Regions from separate parts of the Kitasatospora sp. NPDC114501 genome, predicted to be linked through region 3. Evidence: riboswitches for the same ligand, from Rfam matches in the RefSeq annotation. Region 3 holds a riboswitch; each other region holds the start of a gene.
The links. Region 3 has a riboswitch for cobalamin ahead of nicT (Nickel transporter NicT). Riboswitches for the same ligand answer to the same signal wherever they lie in the genome.
Positions count from the first base shown of each region.

Region 1: another riboswitch for cobalamin. It lies ahead of ACZ7RU_RS04910 (ribonucleoside-diphosphate reductase subunit alpha); the one in region 3 lies ahead of nicT (Nickel transporter NicT).
Region 2: another riboswitch for cobalamin. It lies ahead of ACZ7RU_RS20745 (cobalamin biosynthesis protein); the one in region 3 lies ahead of nicT (Nickel transporter NicT).

Region 1 is NZ_JBVKDS010000002.1:309,510-315,598, forward strand. It holds gene ACZ7RU_RS04905 (ribonucleotide-diphosphate reductase subunit beta) at 1-253, opposite strand, end outside; gene ACZ7RU_RS04910 (ribonucleoside-diphosphate reductase subunit alpha) at 274-2,685, opposite strand; cobalamin riboswitch at 2,878-3,003, opposite strand; gene ACZ7RU_RS04915 (hypothetical protein) at 3,404-4,366, shown strand; gene ACZ7RU_RS04920 (glycoside hydrolase family 26 protein) at 4,546-6,000, shown strand.
Region 2 is NZ_JBVKDS010000010.1:269,923-276,011, reverse strand. It holds gene ACZ7RU_RS20755 (hypothetical protein) at 1-334, opposite strand, end outside; gene ACZ7RU_RS20750 (alpha/beta hydrolase family protein) at 1,000-2,121, opposite strand; cobalamin riboswitch at 2,397-2,529, shown strand; gene ACZ7RU_RS20745 (cobalamin biosynthesis protein) at 2,637-3,629, shown strand; gene ACZ7RU_RS20740 (cobyric acid synthase) at 3,626-5,140, shown strand; gene ACZ7RU_RS20735 (putative cobaltochelatase) at 5,137-6,089, shown strand, end outside.
Region 3 is NZ_JBVKDS010000009.1:203,537-209,625, reverse strand. It holds gene ACZ7RU_RS18835 (M24 family metallopeptidase) at 1-426, opposite strand, end outside; gene nicT (Nickel transporter NicT) at 601-1,719, opposite strand; cobalamin riboswitch at 1,751-1,965, opposite strand; gene ACZ7RU_RS18825 (ArsR/SmtB family transcription factor) at 2,047-2,430, shown strand; gene ACZ7RU_RS18820 (hypothetical protein) at 2,479-4,146, shown strand; gene ACZ7RU_RS18815 (AAA family ATPase) at 4,334-6,089, opposite strand, start outside.

The DNA of each region.
Region 1 (6,089 bases), on a different contig from region 3:
GGGAGTTGATGTGCTTGTAGAGGCTCAGCACCACGTTGTTGGAGACGATCGAGTCACCGGTCGCGAAGAACGCGACCAGTCGCCCGATGAGGTGCCGCTCGCCCTCGCTCAGCTTCGCCAGGTCGGCGACGTCCGAGTGCAGGTCCACCTCCTCCACCGTCCAGGTGTTCTTGATGGCGTCCCGGTACCGGTCGTAGAACGACGGGTACCGCATCGGGCGCAGGGTCAGCTCGAAGCCGGGGTCGAGCAGCATCTTGCGGTCTTCGGGGGTGCTCACTGGCAGGCCTCGCAGGACTCGGGGTTCTCCAGGGAGCAGGCGATGGCGGCTTCCTGCTCCGGGGTGAGGGAGGGGGTGTTCACGGGCACGGGCGCGGGCGCGGCCGCACGCGCGGTGCCGGACGCGGCCTGGGCAATGCGGGTGGCCGGGCGCGAACGCAGGTAGTAGGTGGTCTTGAGACCCACCTTCCACGCGTAGGCGTACATCGAGCTGAGCTTGCCGATGGTCGGCGCCGCCATGAACAGGTTCAGGGACTGGCTCTGGTCCAGGTACGGCATGCGGGCCGCCGCCAGGTCGATCAGCGCGCGCTGCGGCAGCTCCCAGGCCGTCCGGTACAGCGAACGGACCTCGGCGGGCAGCCAGTTCAGCTCCTGCACCGAGCCGTTGGCGTCGCGCAGCGCGTCCCGGGTCTGCTGGTCCCAGACGCCGAGGTCCTTGAGCTCGCGCACCAGGTACGGGTTGACCTGGAGGAACTCGCCGGACAGCGTCTCGCGCTTGAACAGGTTGGACACCTGCGGCTCGATGCACTCGTACACGCCGGCGATGGACGCGATGGTCGCGGTCGGCGCGATGGCCAGCAGCAGCGAGTTGCGCAGGCCGGTCTCGGCGATCCGGGCGCGCAGCGCGGTCCAGCGGTCGGCCCACTGCGGGGCGGCGCTCGGGAAGTGGTCGATGTGCAGCTCGCCGCGGGCGGCGCGGGTCTCGCCGTACGCCTCGTGGCGGCCCAGCTGCTCGGCCAGGTCGGCGGAGCGCTCGTAGGCGGTGAGCATGATGCGCTCGGCGATCAGCGTGGACAACTGCTTCGCCTCGGCGGAGTCGAAGTCGATCCGCAGCTTGAAGAAGACGTCTTGGAGGCCCATCACGCCCAGGCCGACCGGCCGCCAGCGGGAGTTGGACGTCCCGGCCTCGGTGGTCGGGTAGAAGTTGATGTCCACCACGCGGTCGAGGAAGGTGACGGCGGTGCGCACGGTGGCGTCCAGCCGCTCCCAGTCCATGGCGCCGAGCAGGTCGGCGGCGGAGGCGCTGGGGGCCACGTGGGCGCCCAGGTTGACCGAGCCCAGGTTGCAGACGGCGGTCTCGGAGTCGTCCGTGACCTCCAGGATCTCGGTGCACAGGTTGGAGGAGTGCACCGTACGGCCCGGCAGCGCGGTCTGGTTGGCGGCGCGGTTGGAGGCGTCCTTGAAGGTCATCCAGCCGTTGCCGGTCTGCGCCAGGGTGCGCATCATGCGGGCGTACAGGGTCTGCGCCGGGATGGTGCGCACGGCCTTGCCGGCCTGCTCGGCCTTGCGGTACGCCTCGTCGAAGTCGGCGCCCCACAGGTCGACCAGCTCGGGCACGTCGGCCGGGGAGAACAGCGACCAGTCCTCGTCGGCGTTGACCCGGCGCATGAACTCGTCCGGGATCCAGTGCGCCAGGTTGAGGTTGTGGGTGCGGCGGGCCTCTTCGCCGGTGTTGTCGCGGAGCTCCAGGAACTCCTCGATGTCGGCGTGCCAGGTCTCCAGGTAGACGCAGGCCGCGCCCTTGCGGCGGCCGCCCTGGTTGACGGCGGCGACCGAGGAGTCGAGGGTGCGCAGGAACGGCACGATGCCGTTGGACTTGCCGTTGGTGCCGCGGATCAGGCTGCCGCGCGAGCGGATGCGCGAGTAGGACAGGCCGATGCCGCCGGCGTGCTTGGAGAGGCGGGCGATCTGCGCGTAGCGGTTGTAGATCGAGTCCAGGTTGTCCAGCGGCGAGTCGAGCAGGTAGCAGCTCGACATCTGCGGGTGCCGGGTGCCGGAGTTGAAGAGCGTCGGCGAGGAGGTCAGGTACTCCAGGCGGCTCATCAGGCCGTACAGCTCGGCCACCTCGCGCACCGACTGCTCGCTGTCGCCGACCGCCAGGCCACAGGCGACGCGGAGCAGGAAGTGCTGCGGGGTCTCGATCACCTTGCGGGTGATCGGGTGGCGCAGCAGGTAGCGGGACTGCACGGTGCGCAGGCCGAAGTACTCGAAGCGGTCGTCGCCCGAGGTGTCGACCAGCGCGTCCAGGGCGGCGGCGTGCTTGGTGACGAAGGCCGCGGTGGTGTCGCCGATCAGGCCCTCGGCGTGGCCGACGGCGATCGAGGCGGAGAAGGACGTCGAGCCCTGGCTGTTCGCCTCGTCGACGATCTCCAGGGCGAGCAGGCGGGCGGCCAGCTTCGAGTACTGGGGGTCCTCGGCGATCATCGACGCGGCGGCGTCCACGGCCAGCCCGCGGAGTTCGGCGAAGTCCGAGCCGGCGTGGCGGCCGCGCAGCGCGGCGGCGGCGACGTGGCCGGGGTCCACCTCGGTGAGGTCGGTGCTGCGGTCGGTGAGAAGCCGCAGCAGGGCGCCGCCGGGGTCGGAGACCGTCGGGTCGGTGAAGGCGGTACCGGAGCCCTGGGCGGGCAGGGTGGCTGAGGCAGCGGTGGTCAAGGCGCTCTCTCCTGGCGGCGATCGGCGGCGGTGATCGGGGGCCACCGGGCCGATCGGGGCAGGGGAGCACGGCACGAACGCAGACGGCGTCGCGCGACGGTGACTCCCCGGCCCGCCCGCGAGGCCCGGAGGGGTACTGCTCGTGCTCGCGCGGCCTCTGCGGGAGGGCCGTGGCGCACGCCGTCGGCAGGTCATCGGACTCGCGGGTACGGCTGCTGGAACCGCCCGCTCACCGCTGCGGGGCAGTCCCGGATTCGCACCGGGTTCCCCTGCATCGACAGCAGGAGTGAGCATACATGTAGTGGTGTCTCCCTGAAGCGACCCCAGATGTAGTGCGGCGCCGCGTGTCGGGGCGATAACCGGTCGTACCGGAACCATGGCGGACGGGGGCCGTCGGCGACTCCGGAACGGGGCCGGGGCGTCCTGGTTTCGATACGGAATGGCCACCGGGAGGATCGGTGGTCACGCGGATGCCCTACGATCTGGGCGCATGAGCGACGGAACTGGCGTACCTGGGCAGGGGCCGCAGGGAACGCCTCCCGCCGGGCCGGGGGGCGCACAGAGTCAGCAGCCGGTGGTACCTGGTCCGGTACCGCCGCCGAGTGGGGGTTTCGGGCCGCCGCCCGCCTCGTACGGGCCGGTCGTGCCGTCGGCGCAGCCGGTCGCGCAGCCCATCCCCCCGGTGCCGCATCCGGTGGCGCCTCCGCCGCAGCCGGCTCCGCCGGTCGCGCAGCCGCAGCCCCAGCCGCACCCGGTCGGGCAGCCGCAGCCGAACCCCCAGCCGCACCCGGTCGGGCAGCCGCAGCCGAACCCCCAGCCGCAGTGGCACCTCCAGCAGCAGCCCCAGCAGCCGGGCCCGCCGCGGCGGGCCGAGCCGGACTGGGACGCGCTGGCGGACCGCAACGAGGCCGACGGCAAGCGCCGTCGCCGGATGAAGGTCATCGGCGTGGTGGCCGCGGTCGCCGTGGTCGGTGGCCTGGCCGCCGGTGGCGTGCTGCTGTTCAAGGGCAAGAAGGTCGACGGCCCCACGACGGCCACCACCGCCCAGCCGACGGTCGTCCCGAGCGCCTCCGGCACGCCGGGCCAGCCGGACGACCCGTCGAAGCCGATCTGGGAGGCCGCCACCGACCCGGCACCGCAGGACGCGGGAGCGCTGTTCTCCGCGCTCCAGGTGACGATCAACGGTGCCACCTGGAACCGGACCGTGGTGGCGCTGGACTCGCCCTGCTGGGACGGGAACTCCACGACCGGCGGGCTGGGCAAGGTGCTCGGCGACCAGGGGTGCCAGCAGGTGCTCCGGGCGACGTACGTGTCCGGTGAGAGCGCGGTCACGGTCGGGGTGGCGGTCTTCGACCACAGGATCCAGGCCGAGACCGCGACGAAGAACTTCGCCGGTCAGCTCAAGGGCGCGCCCGCGGCCGGATCGCCGGCGTTCTGCGCCGCCGCCGGCTGCACGGGCACCCACAACAGCCTGGGCCGGTACGCCTACTTCACGGTCGAGGGCTCGGCCAAGGGCGGCAACGCCCCGGACGCCACGGCGACCGCGGCGGCCTCCGGGTTCGCCGAGCACGTCAAGGGGCAGCTGCTCAAGCGCGCCAAGGCCGCGTCCTCGGCCGCGCCCGGCGTCCAGGGCACCCCGCCGGCTCCGGCGGGCTGACCAGCCGGGACGCCCCCGCCGGTGACCCCGGCGGGTCGGCCCGCCGGGACACTCCGGCCCCGGTGGATCGTTCGCGGGGGCCGGGGGAGTGTGGCAGTCTCTCGGGACAGTCATTTCGTATGCGTGTTCCGGTTGCGTCCGTGGGGGGCGGCGCCGGCGAGCAACCGGAGGAGCGGTCCGTGGCCCTGCCCAGAGCCCTGCGCGGCAAGCCCGCCGTCCTGGCCGCGGCCGGGGCCGTCGTCGCCGCGGGAGCGGTCTTCCTGCTCGACCACGACGGCAGGGCCGAAGGCGAACAGCCCCCGAGGGTCCCGGTGTCGGTCGGCCTTCCGGGGCGCACCCTGCCGCCGGAGGTCGGCCGGGACCTGCTCGCCCGGGACCCGCAGGCCTCGCCGAACGCCCGCGCGGTCCAGCAGTTCCTCGCCGACCTGGAGGCCCAGGCCCGTACCGGGCAGAGCGGCGGCACGGTGATCGGCCAGCACGTCGAGGCGCACAACGAGCGCAACAACCCCGAGTACGGGGACTACCGGGGCACCAAGCAGGTCGGCTACTACTACAAGAAGGCCGCCGACATCACCGGCAAGCTGCCCGGCTTCGTGGAGACCGACCTCGGCCCCGGCTACGGCCAGAACGGCTGGGGCGTGGGCAACCCGCGCTCCTACTCGGCCGGCCGCTGGCCCACCTGCCGGGCCGGCTGGCAGTACACCGACGACGCCGTCGACCTGCTGTCCGCCGTCTGGAGCGGCCACCCGCGGGCCGAGGACGGCGGCTACGGCGCGGCGGGCGCGCAGCAGAACTGCGACGGCAGCAGCACCGAACTGCCCGACAACGGCGGCGCTCCGGCCGGGATCGTCGGCATGTCCTTCCACCAGCCCTACCCCGGGTCGGAGGTCAAGTCCTTCGAGCGGGTGCTCTGTTCGAACTCGCCGGCGGCCAAGGACCCCGACTGGTTCGGCCGGGTCGTGGACGGCGCCCACGACACCCCCGAGTACCGGGCGCTGATCACCGACCTCTCCTACCTGGCCGACCACCTGGAGTACCTGGCCGCCCACGACGTGCCGGTGCTGCTGCGCCCGTACCACGAGATGAACGTGCTGGACTGCTCCCGCCGGTTCTGGTGGGCGGGCCAGAAACCGGCCGAGTACCAGGCACTGTGGAAGATCACCTACCGGTACCTGGTGGAGACCCGGGGGCTGCACAACCTGCTGTTCGTCTGGACGCCGGTGTCCTGGGACGGCGCCCCGGGCATGGACCCCTGGGACTACTACCCGGGCGCCCAGTTCGTGGACGTGGTCGGGGTGGACGACTACAGCGGCAGCCCGGCGCACCCGATCGGCACCGGCGAGGTGTGGACCAAGCGGTACTACGACGGGCTGTCCGCCTACGGCAAGCCGCGGATGCTGGCCGAGTCCTTCGCCGTCCCGGTCAACTCCCGCCAGCCGGAGACCCTGCGGCGCACGCCCTGGACGATCTGGACGGTCTGGGGGCAGTCGCTCACCGCGAACAACCTGACGCCGGACCAGCCGCGCAACTCGGCCGCGGACGTCACCGCGACGTACCGCAGTCCGCTGGCGCTCACCGGCGGCTCCGGCACCTTCGGGGCGAACGTCGACTGGAGCGGTCTGCACGTGCGCTGAGCCGGCGCCGCCGCCGGCCCGGTGGTCGGCGGTGTGAGGTGGGCCGCACTGCGGGGCTGCGCTGAACGGGTGGAATTCCGGCTCCGTTG
Region 2 (6,089 bases), on a different contig from region 3:
GGGCGAGCAGGGTCCAGGCGTCGAACAGCGCCGACCAGCCGCGCACCACGGCCTCATCGTCGTGCTCCCAGGCGTGCAGGCGCCAGCCGGGGCCGGCTCCGCCGTCCCGGGGCTCCACCAGGCCCACCAGCAGCGCCCGTCCCCAGGCCTTGGTGGCCGCGCCGACCGTCATGGCCAGTGCCCGGCCCGCCGCACGGGCGTCCTCCGGGAGCAGTTCGCCGCGCTTGTCGACCTCGGCCAGCTCGCCGGCCCAGCGGGCGACCCGGACGGCGTCCACCAGCATCCGGCGGGCCAGCGGCGCCAGCTCGGCGGGTGCCGGGAAGCCCTCAGGCACGGGGACCCGGCCACGTCCGGGAGCCGGAGCGGGCCCTCGTCGCCGGGGTACTCCGTTCCGGGGGACACCCGCCCCGCCCGGCCTGCCACCGGCGGGCCGTTGGGCCGTTCCGGGGAGACGGGTCACCGTCGCACCGGTACCGATCGTCGGCGGGAGCGGGGCATCACGGTCGCGCGGGTTCCGAGACGTCACGTCGAGCAGTCTTCCCCTTGCACCGGCCTTCTGTCACATCCGGTTGTCCGTACGACCGGGCGACCGGTGGTGGCACCTCCGCAAGATCGGGCAACAACGGCAAACCGCCTGGCCGGAAACGTGTGACCTGGCCATGCCACTCGTCACACCCCGGTTGCCGGGAATACTCGGCCGGTCACCGTGCGTACGGGAGGGGGGTAAGGAGCCGGGCCAATTGTCGCCCCTGACGGCGGGTCCGATTGCGTGCGGGAAATCCGCGCCGCCCAGGCCCGGCAGGGGTGTCCAGCCCGATTCCGGACGGCTGGCGGGCGGGTCGGGGGGAGCGCACGGCGCGAGAAGTCGGCCGGGTCGACTTCTCGCGCACGCCGGGCGGAACGGAGGAAAGCGCCATTAGTGGACGGGGGGCGGCGCGGCGGAAAAACCGTCCGGGCCCGGCCGGGAACGCCGCGCGCGCGAGGGGGGGCTGCCGGGGGCTACAGCAGCGGTGTGAGCCAGCGACGGAGGAGTTCCGTGTAGCGGTCGGGGGCGGTGTTCCAGAGGGTGGCGTGGTCGGCGCCCGGGAAGGGCTGGAGGCTGACCACGTCGCGGCGGGCCGCGGCCAGCTTCTCGACGGTGCCGAAGGGCGCGATCCGGTCCTCCGGGCTGTGCAGGACGAGGGTGGGCACCCGCAGGTCGGTGCCGTCGGCGAGGCGGGCGAGGTCCGCGAGGTCGACGCCGGTGCGGCCCTCGGCGGCGAGGGCGCCGAGTTCGGAGGCGACGCCCCGGAAACCGGCCCGGGCGGCGTCCCGGCGGGCGGAGGCCGGGAGGTCGAGCACCGGCGAGTCCAGGATCAGGCCCCGGACGGCGTGCGACCAGGCGGAGCGGGTCGCGGTCCGCAGGGCCATGGTCGCGCCGAGGGACCAGCCGTAGAGGATCACCTTGCCCGCGCCGCTGTCGAGCGCCAGCCGTACCGCCGACTCGACGTCGCGCCACTCGGTCTCGCCGAAGTGGCTGAGCCCGTCCGGGGAGCGGGGGGCGCCCCGGTCGCCCCGGTAGGTGACGGCGAGGGCGGGCAGGCCGAGCCGGTCGAGCACGGGGAGCACCGGGAGGGTCTGCCGGCGGTCGGCCTCGGGGCCGTGCACCAGGATCACCCAGGTGCCGCGTCTGCCGTCGAGCTGCCAGGCCGGCAGCGCGCCGAGCTCGCCGTCGGCGAAGGTGTCGGCGAAGGCGAGGCCGAGCGCCTCGGTGGGGTCGCCGAGGAGGACCCGGGGGGTGAAGCGGACCTCGGTGCCGGGGGCGAGGGTGCCCCGGTCGGCGCGGACCAGCCGGCGGGTGACGCCCCGCTCGTCGCTGTGCAGGACCTCCTCGACCACCGCGTGCCCGCCGTCCGCCCACTCGACCGCCCAGCGGCCGGGACGCAGGCTCGCGTGCCCGCGGGTGAAGGTGACCCGGCCGGGGGCGAGGCCGCGGACCACGACCGGCCCGGACTCCCGGACGGCGGGCGCCGGACGGACCATCCGCTCGGAGGCCCGACGGCCGATCACCAGCACGGCGGCCCCGACCGCGGTGGCCCCGACCGCGGCGGCCGCCACGACGGCGGCGGTTCCCCAACGCATTTCGCTCCCCGCTCTGTTGCTCTCGGACCGGACGGTGTTCGAGCACCAGTTCACCGGCGCCCCGCCCGCCCGGCCATCCGGATGGGCCGTCCGGGTCATCCGGGCGGCGGGCCGGCGGCGGGGCCGGCGCCATGCCGGTGCTGCTGCCGGTGCTGCTGCCGGTGCCGGGAATCCCACGGGGTGTCAGCGCCCGCGTGTGACCAACCCCTCCGTGACCTCGGTTGACTCCCGGTTCGGGCCCGTGATGGGATCCTGGGGCCAAACGGAGGCATGGAGAGGAAGCCGGTGGAAGTCCGGCGCGGTCCCGCCACTGTCACCGGGGAGCACGCTCGGAACATCGCCACGGCGGGCCGTCGACGGCCGCTGGAAGGCTCCGGGAGTGCGTTCGACCCGGAAGCCAGGAGACTCTCGCCCCCGTCACGTCGATCCAGGGCGCGGACCCTGAGTGAGGACACGCACGCGATGCAGGCTGCCCCGCCCGGCCGGACTCCGAGCTGCCCACCGCCGTGCGGCCGATGACCCCGCTCACCGCCTCCCCCGCTCCGCGCCCGCTGACCCACGCCGCCGCGTTCGCGCTCGGCGCCGCCGCGGGCTACGCCGCCGACACCCGCTTCGCCGACCCCCGCCGGGGTCACCCGGTGGCCGTCTTCGGCAGTGCCGCGACCCGCCTGGAGCGGCGGCTGTGGCGCGACGGCCGCGCCGCCGGGGCCGGGTACACGGCGCTGTGCGTCGGCGCGGTCGCGGCGGGCGCCCTCGCCCTGGACCGTACGGTGGGCCGGCGCCCGCTGGGCCGGGCGGCGCTGGCCGCGGCCGCGACCTGGACCGTGCTCGGCGGCACCTCGCTGACCCGGGAGGCGCGCACCATCGGCCGCTCGCTCGCCGCGGGCGACCTCGCGGCCGCCCGGGAGCGGCTGCCGCACCTGTGCGGGCGGGACCCGAGCGCGCTGGACGGGCAGCAGATCGCCCGGGCCGTGGTCGAGTCGGTGGCCGAGAACACCGCCGACGCCGTGGTGAACGCGCTGACCTGGGGCACCCTGGCCGGCACCCCCGGCCTGCTGGCCTTCCGCGCCGTGAACACCCTGGACGCCATGGTGGGCCACCGCTCGCCCCGCTACGCCCGGTTCGGCTGGGCCTCGGCCCGGCTGGACGACCTGGCGGGCTGGCCCGGCGCCCGGCTGACGGCGCTGCTGACGGTGGCCGCCGCGCCCGAACCGCGGACCGCCTGGCGGGTCTGGCGGCGCGACGGCTCCGCGCACCCGAGCCCGAACGCGGGCCAGGCCGAGGCGGCGTTCGCCGGCGCGGTGGGCGTGCGGCTGGGCGGGACACTGCGGTACGGCGAGCGGGTGGAGGAGCGGCCGGTGCTGGGCGCGGAGCTGCGCCCGGTGACGGTGGACGACATCGAACGGGCCTGCGCGCTCTCCCGGCGGGTGGGCGCACTGGCGCTGGGTACGACGGTCGCGGGGCACGTCCTGCTGCGGACGCTGCTGAAGAGGAGGGGGCGGGCATGACGAACGCGCTGCTGGTCGCGGGGACGACCTCGGACGCGGGCAAGAGCGTGGTGACGGCCGGGATCTGCCGCTGGCTCGCCCGCCAGGGCGTGCGGGTCGCGCCGTTCAAGGCGCAGAACATGTCGCTGAACTCCTTCGTCACCGCCGACGGCGCCGAGATCGGCCGTGCCCAGGCGATGCAGGCGCAGGCCGCCCGGGTGGAGCCGGAGGCGGCGATGAACCCGGTGCTGCTCAAGCCCGGCGCGGACGGCCGCAGCCAGGTGGTGCTGCTCGGCCGGCCGGTGGCCGAGGTGGGCGCGCTGGACTACCGCGAGCGCAAGCCCGTCCTGCTGGAGCGCGCCCTGGAGTGCCTGGCCGACCTGCGCCGCCGCTACGACGTGGTGGTCTGCGAGGGCGCGGGCTCGCCCGCCGAGATCAACCTGCGCGACCGCGACATCGCCAACATGGGCCTGGCCACGGCCGCCGCCCTGCCGGTGGTGGTGGTCGGGGACATCGACCGCGGCGGGGTCTTCGCCGCGATGTACGGGACGCTGGCGCTGCTGTCGGCGGAGGACCAGCGGCACGTGGCGGGCTGGTTCGTCAACAAGTTCCGCGGCGACACGCGGCTGCTGGCGCCCGGACTGGAGATGCTGCACGAGCTGACCGGACGTCCGGTGCTGGGCACCCTGCCGATGCTGCCCGGGCTCTGGCTGGACGCCGAGGACTCGCTGGACCTGTCCACGGTGGTCGACCGGACGGACGGGCCCGGACCGCTCGGCGCGGACGTGCTGCGGGTGGCCGTGGTGCGCTTCCCCCGGCTGTCCAACTTCACCGACCTGGACGCGCTCGCGCAGGAGCCGGGCGTGCTGGTGCGCTGGGCGACCAGGCCGGAGGAGCTGGCCGACGCCGACCTGGTGGTGCTGCCCGGCACCCGGGCCACCGTCGCGGACCTCGCCTGGCTGCGCGAGCGCGGCCTGGAGCCGGCCCTGAAGGCGCGGGCGGCGGCCGGACTGCCGGTCCTCGGGGTCTGCGGCGGCTACCAGATGCTGGCGCACTCGATCGTGGACGAGGTCGAGTCGAAGGCGGGCGCCGTCGACGGGCTCGGCCTGCTGCCGACCCGGGTGCGGTTCGGCGCCGAGAAGGTGCTGGCGCGGCCGGTCGGCGAGGCGTACGGGCAGCGGGTCGAGGGCTACGAGATCCACCACGGTGTGGTGGCGGTCGAGGGCGGCACCCCGTTCCTGGACGGCTGCCGGGTGGGCGCGGTCTGGGGCACGACCTGGCACGGCGCGCTGGAGAACGACGGGTTCCGCCGTGAACTCCTGCGCGAGGTCGCCGAGTCGTCCGGCCGGGCGTTCGTCCCGGCGCCGGACACCTGCTTCGCCGCGGCACGCGAGGCCCGGCTGGACCGGCTGGGCGACCTGATCGAGGAACACGCGGACACCGACGCGCTGTGGAAGCTGATCGAGGGCGGGGTGCCGGCGGCCGGATCGCTGCCGTTCCTGCCGCCCGGGGCCCCTGGGAGTGACGCATGACCGACGTCCGCTATCCGTTCACCGCGATCGTCGGCATGGCCGACCTGCGGCTCGGGCTACTGCTGAACGCGGTCTCCCCGGCCGTGGGCGGCGTGCTGGTGCGCGGGGAGAAGGGCACCGCGAAGTCGACCATGGTGCGCGCGCTGGCCGGCCTGCTGCCGTCCATCGCCACCGTGGACGGCTGCCGCTTCGCCTGCGACCCGGGCGCGCCCGACCCGCAGTGCCCGGACGGCCCGCACGTCTCCCCGTCCGCCTCCGAACGGCCCTCCCAGCTGGTCGAGTTGCCGGTCGGCGTGGCCGAGGACCGGATCGTCGGCTCGCTCGACCTGGAGCGGGCACTGGCCGAGGGCGTCAAGGCCTACGAGCCCGGGCTGCTCGCCAGGGCCCACCGCGGCGTGCTCTACATCGACGAGGTGAACCTCCTCCAGGACCACGTGGTGGACCTGCTGCTGGACGCCGCCGCGATGGGCCGCTCCTACGTCGAGCGCGAGGGCGTGTCGGTGCGGCACGCCGCCCGCTTCCTGCTGGTCGGCACCATGAACCCGGAGGAGGGCGAGCTGCGGCCGCAGCTGCTCGACCGGTTCGGCCTGACCGTCGAGATCGCCGCCACCCGGGACCCGGCCGAGCGCGCCGAGGTGGTCCGCCGACGGCTCGCGTACGACGCCGACCCGGCCGGCTTCGCCGCGCGGTTCGCCGAGCAGGAGCGGGCGCTCGCCGAACGCATCACCAAGGCACGGGAGTTGCTGCCCGACGTCGAGCTGACCGAGGTGGCGCTGCGTCAGATCACCGCCGTGTGCGCCGCGTTCGAGGTGGACGGGCTGCGCGCGGACATCGTGATGGCCCGCACCGCCGTGGCGCTGGCCGCCTGGGACGGGCGCACCGAGGTGCTGGAGGAGGACGTCCGCAAGGCCGCCCAGCTGGCGCTGCCGCACCGGCGCCGCCGCAACCC
Region 3 (6,089 bases):
GTGCTCGTCCTTGACCACCCGCAGCCGCTCGACCGTCTGGCCGAGGTCCACCAGCCGGGCCCCCTCGGTCAGGCCGGCCACCGCCCGGTGCCGGGTGACGGTCAGGTCGTGCTCCTCCACCGCCAGGCCCGACACCCCGGACCGCGCGGCGGCGGTCGCGGCCGCCAGCGCGGTGTCCGAACCGGCCGCCACCGGCAGCCGGGTGACGTCCGGGGCGATCAGGTGCTCCCCGGAGTCGTCCGGCGGCAGGTCGTCCGGCAGCGCGAGCAGGGCCCGCTCCCTGGTCAGGAGCAGGCTCGCCCCGCAGGGCGCGCAGCCCGTCAGGTACCGCACGTTCGCCGCCCGGGTGATCAGCGCCGCATCGGCCCCGGCCGCACCGCAGTGCTCCCTCACCCGCTCCCGCCGCCCCGCGTACGCATCCGCCATGCGTCGAGCCTACGAACCCCCGGCCCGGAGCGCCCGCCGAGCACCCCCGACAGAACCCCCGGTGCCCCTTGCGCGCCCCCCGCGCCACCGCGCCGTCACCCCCGGGCGCGCGCCGTGCGCCCCGCCCCCGCCGGCGTCGCGCCGCGGCCCCGGAGCGACCGGCGGGACGGGCGCTCAGGCGTCCTGGCCAGGCGTCCAGCGCTGCTCGACCCGGGCGAGCTTCCAGTACCCGATCGCGATCGCCCAGACCACCACGAACAGCCCGGCGATGGCGTAGCCGACGTTGTCCAGCGAGATGTCCGCGACGAATCCGGAGACCGGGTCGGTCAGGTCGAGCTTCTCGTGCAGCACCCCGACCAGCTCGATGGTGCCGATGACGAAGGCCACCGCGATCGACAGCCCGGTGATGGTCAGGTTGTAGTACACCTTCCGGACCGGGTTGGCGAAGGCCCACTGGTACGCGAAGTTCATGAACGTCCCGTCCAGGGTGTCGAACAGGCTCATCCCGGCGGCGAACAGCAGCGGCAGGCAGGCGATCGCGTACCAGGGCAGCCCGGAGGCCGCGCCCGAGCCGGCCATCACCATCAGGGTGACCTCGGTCGCGGTGTCGAAGCCCAGTCCCAGCACCAAGCCCACCGGGAACATCTGCCCCGGCCGGGTGATCGACCGGGTCGCCCGGTTCAGCACCCGGGCCATGAAGCCGCGCGAGTCGAGGTGCGCCTCCAGCTCCCGCTCGTCGAACTGCCCCGCCCGCATCGCCCGGAACACCTTGAGGATGCCGAGCAGTGCCGCCAGGTTGAGCGCGCCGATCAGGTAGAGGAAGACGCCCGAGGTGGTCGTCCCGATCATGCCGAGCCACTGGTGGGTGGTCGACTCGTCGTCCATCAGCGTGTTCGCCAGCTGCGCGCCGCCCGCCACCAGGGCGGCCATCAGGACCACCATCGAGGAGTGCCCGAGGGCGAACCAGAAGCCCACCGAGACCGGCCGCTTGCCGTCCGCCATCAGCTTGCGGGTGGTGTTGTCGATCACCGCGATGTGGTCGGCGTCGAAGGCGTGCCGCATGCCGAGGGTGTACGCGGTGATACCCAGGCCCACCCCGAAGACCTGGGTACCGACCGCGTACCGCTCGGGTGCGACCAGGAAGACGAGCGTCCCGAAGGCCACCACGTGCATGGCCAGGATCACCCCCATCAGCCCGGCCGTACGGACGGTGTCCTCGCGCCGCCACTTGAAGGCGGGCAGCGCGGAGGGGGTCGCCTTCGCCCCGGGGGCGACGGTTTCGGGCAGGGTCATCTGCGGATCACGCTCCAGCACCTCGTGGAAAACCTCGTGAGATGCCGTGGCCGGTCTCCTGGCTGACGGGACACGCCCGCACCCGCCTTCCCAGGCGCGCGGGGCGCCCAGTGGCTTCATGGGTACGGACGACGCTCCTCCGTGGACGGAGGAACGACCCGATCACAGTGGCGAGGGCCGCTCCGGGCTGGGATCCCTGAGGATCCGTCACCGGTCTTCCCGAGCACCACGGCGGGGAACACCGTAGGGGCCGGGCCCCACGGGTGCAAGGCTGCGCACCTGCGCAGGTGTCCAGGATCACAGGACGCCGCCTGCAAGAATGTCCGCATGCATCTCGTACCGGCCGACCGCGCGGGCCACCGCACCATCGACGGGCACCGGGTCTGCGAGGCCATCGCCGCGATCGGCGAGCCCGCGCACGTCCGGTCCTGGGCCGAGCGGTTCTCGCTGCTCGCCGACCCCGGGCGGCTCGCCCTGCTGCTCGCGCTCCACCGGGCCGGCCCGCTCGCCGTCACCGACCTGGCGGTCGCCACCGGCATGCGCGACCCCGCCGTCTCCCAGGCCCTGCGGCTGCTCCGCACCGCCGGCGTGGTGACCGGCGACCGGGACGGACGAGTGGTGCGCTACCGGCTCGTGGACGAGGCCATGCGCCCCCTCCTCGACGAGTGCACCGCCGCCGAGCACCACGAGCCCACCGCGGCCGCGGGCTGACACCCGGAAACCCCCGCCGGGACCGGCCCCGACCAGTACGATCATGATGTGCCGTCCCACCCCCACGCCTGGCCCGCCGACCGCTGGAACACCCGACCGGTCAGGGCCCGTGTGCTGGCGGTCGCCCGCACCCTCACCTCGGCCACCCGGGTCCTGGACGTCCTCACCCTGCTGAGCCCGGACGGCATCGAGCGGTACTTCACCGTCAACCCCGGCTCCGCCTTCGCCGACCGCGCCCTGGACGAGTACCTGCACGGCCTGCCCGGCTTCACCGTGCTGGACTGGGAGGACGCCGTCCGCCGCCGCTTCGACCTGGCCGTCGCCTGCGCCGTCCACTCCTCCATGCACCGCCTGGACGCCCGCCTCGTCGTCCTCCCGCACGGCGCCGGCTACAACCGCCTGGTCACCGAGTCGACCGGCGACACGGTCACCGCCGCCGGCCTGTCCCGCAACGAACTCACCCACCGCGGACGGGTGTTCGTGGACGTCCTCGGCCTCTCCCACCCCGAGCAGCTGGACCGGCTGCGGGACTCCTGCCCCGAGGCGCTGGACGTCGCCCGGGTGGTCGGCGACCCGTGCTTCGACCGGATGCTCGGCAGCCGGCGCTCCCGCGACGGCTACCGCGCCGCGCTCGGCGCCACCGGCGGCCGACGGCTCGTCGTCGTCAGCTCCACCTGGAGCGAGCACTCGTTATTCGGCCGCCACCCCGACCTCCCCCAGCGGCTGGTCCGCCGGCTCCCCGCCGACGAGTACACGGTCGCCGTCGTGCTGCACCCCAACGTCTGGAGCCGCCACGACCCCGAGGCGCTGCTCGACGACGCCCGCCGGATGGGCCTGCGCCTGATCCCGCCCCACCAGGGCTGGCAGGCCGCTCTCGTCGCCGCCGACTGCGTGATCGGCGACCACGGCTCGGTCACCGTCTACGGCGCCGCCCTGGAACGCCCCACCGTGCTCGTCGCCACCGGCGCCGCCGAACTCGACCCGCGCTCCCCCGGCTACGCCTTCGGCCAGGCCGCGCCCGTCCTCGACCCGGACGGGGACCTCGCCGCCCAGCTCGAACTGGCCCTGGCCCAGGACCCGGCCGGCCTGAGCGGCATCACCGGCCGGTCGCTCGCCCACCGCGGCGAGTCCGCCCGGCTGCTGCGCCCGCTGCTCTACTCCTTCCTGGACGGGCTGGACGAACCCGGCGACGAGCCGGCCCTGCCGCCCTACCCCAGGCCGCTCCCCACGACCACCGAGGGGCCCACCGCGTACGATGTCGAGGGCAGCGGCGCGGGCACCGAGGTCAGCCTCCGGCGCTACCCCATCGCCTCGGACGGCCACACCCCGCGCGGCTTCCACGCCCTCACCGACGAACACCCGGGCGACGCCCTGCGCTACACCGCCGAGGTCCTCGCCCGCACCGAGGCCCACGCCGAACGCCCGGCCACCCGCTGGCTCGCCGACACCGCCGCCGAACTCCCCGGCCTGGCCGTCGCGGTGGCCGCCCTCGGCCCGGCCCGCCACCTGCTGCGGCTGCGCACCGGCCAGCTGCTGGAGGCCCGCGCCGAGCCGGACTGGGACAGCCCCGACCCCGGCATCGACCCGCTGCTGCTCGGCGCCGCCGTCGCCTCCTGGCTCGCCGACGGCGGCGAGCCGGCCGGGCTCCCCGCACACGGGCTCACCGTCCGCACCGGCGAGCACCGCACCCGGGTGTCGTTCCGCACCGGCTCCTAAGGCGTGTCTGACAATTCGCGTCGGATCAGGGCGCGGCGTTGGGGTGCGTGCATCGCAAGGCGGAGGAGGGAGCCACTGCGGTGGGGGCACCTCCCGGCCGAAGGCTGGGGGCCATTGGTGACCGACGACAACGCGGCGAGGTGCGTGCCCCGGCGTCGCGCACCCGGCGGGAATTGTCAGACACGCCTTAGTCCGACAGCTCCCTCAGCCGCACCCGGCTGCGCTCGGCCAGCTCCGCGTCGTCCAGTTCCTCGGCGAGGGAGACCAGCAGGGTGTGGGCCTGCGCCTCCTTGGCGTACTGGCTGCGCTGCCTGGCCTGCCGGGCGCAGTCGTCCGCGTGGGCCACGGCGAGGTCCAGCTGCCCGAGCGCCCGGTGGGCCCGGGCGCGGACCAGCGGCAGCTTCATCAGCATGTCGTCGTCCCCCGTCCGCCCGGCGTGAGCCGTGGCTTCGGACAGCAGGGCCAGCGCCTGCTCCGGACGGCCGTCGGCGATCAGCGCCTGCGCCAGGTTGTAGTTCTGGACGATCTCGCCGTGGTCGTCGCCCCGGTTCTCCGCCAGGGCCAGGGTGAACCGCTCCACCGCGTCGGCCGGGCGGCCGTCGGCCAGGCAGAGCAGACCGTCCGTCTCGTAGAGCACCCCCACCACCTGGCGTTCGGTCACCAGCGGCACCTGCTCCGTGGCGAGCGCCAACTGCTCGGCGGCGAGCCGGTACTCCCCGCGGTCGACGTGGGCACGGGCGAGCTGGTTGCGCATCCGCACCACGGCGGCCGGCTGGTTGTCCCACTGGGCCGACTCGACGCCGAGCCGGTGGGTGGCGATCCAGTCCTGGTAGAGCTTGCGGCCGTGGTAGAGCGGCCAGAGCGACTCGCAGAGCCGCCACACCTCGCCGTGCCAGCCCTGCTCGGCCGCCTCCTCCACCACCGCGCGGAAGTTGGCCCGTTCGGCGTACAGCCACTCCAGGGCCGCGGCCCCGGAGGCGAAGCGGGGCAGCTCGTCACCGCTCGGGTCCTGGAGGCGGAGCCGGTTCCCGGCCGTCGCGCGGTCGGCAGCCGACGCCCGGCCCCGGTAGTACGCCACGACCCCGGCGAGGAGCGGCCCGCGGTCCGGCAGCTCCCGGGTCCGGCCGTAGGCGTGCAGCCGCACCACGTCGTGGGCCCGGAAGCGGTCCTCGCGGTCGTCGTCCACCACCTCGTCCAGCAGGTGGACACCGCGCAGCTCCCCGATCGCCCGCTCGGCCCGCTCGACGCCGACCGCCCGCGCCAGTTCGGCGGACACGAAGGGTCCGGGGTGCACGCCGACCAGGTGGTAGAGCGCCCGGCCCTCCGCCGACAGCCGCTCGTACACCAGGTCGTAGGTCGCGCCGAGATCGCTCTCCCCGTCCTCCAGCATCGCCAACCTGCCCTCCCGGCCGTGCAGTTCGGCCACCACCCGGCCGACCGGCAGGTTGTCCCGGTCCAGCAGCTGGCTGCCGACCGCGTTCAGCGCGAGCGGCAGCCCGCCGCACAGCTCGACCAGTTCCGCCAGCTCCCCGTCGGTGCCCCGCCCGGAGCCGACCCAGCCGCGCACCAGCTCGGCGCCCGCCGTCGCGCTCAGCGGCCCGAGCCGGCGCACCTCGGCGCCGTCCACCCGCAGCGCGGGCAGCCGCCGCCGGCTCGCGACCACCACCAGCCCGCCGGACGGGAGCAGCGCGCGGACCTCCGCGGCGTGCTCGACGTTGTCCAGGAAGAACAGGCACCGGCGCTCGGCGGTGGCGGTGCGGAACGCCGTGAACCGCTCGGCCTCCACGGCCGGTGGCTCGGTGCCGAGGGCGCGCAGGAAGCCGGCCAGCAGCTCGGGGAGGTCCACCCCGCCCTGGTGCCGGTAGGCCTTCAGGTCGGCGTAGAGGTCCCCGCCCGGGAAGTGCTCCCGGTGGTCCTTGGTGAACTTGGCGATCAGTTCGGTC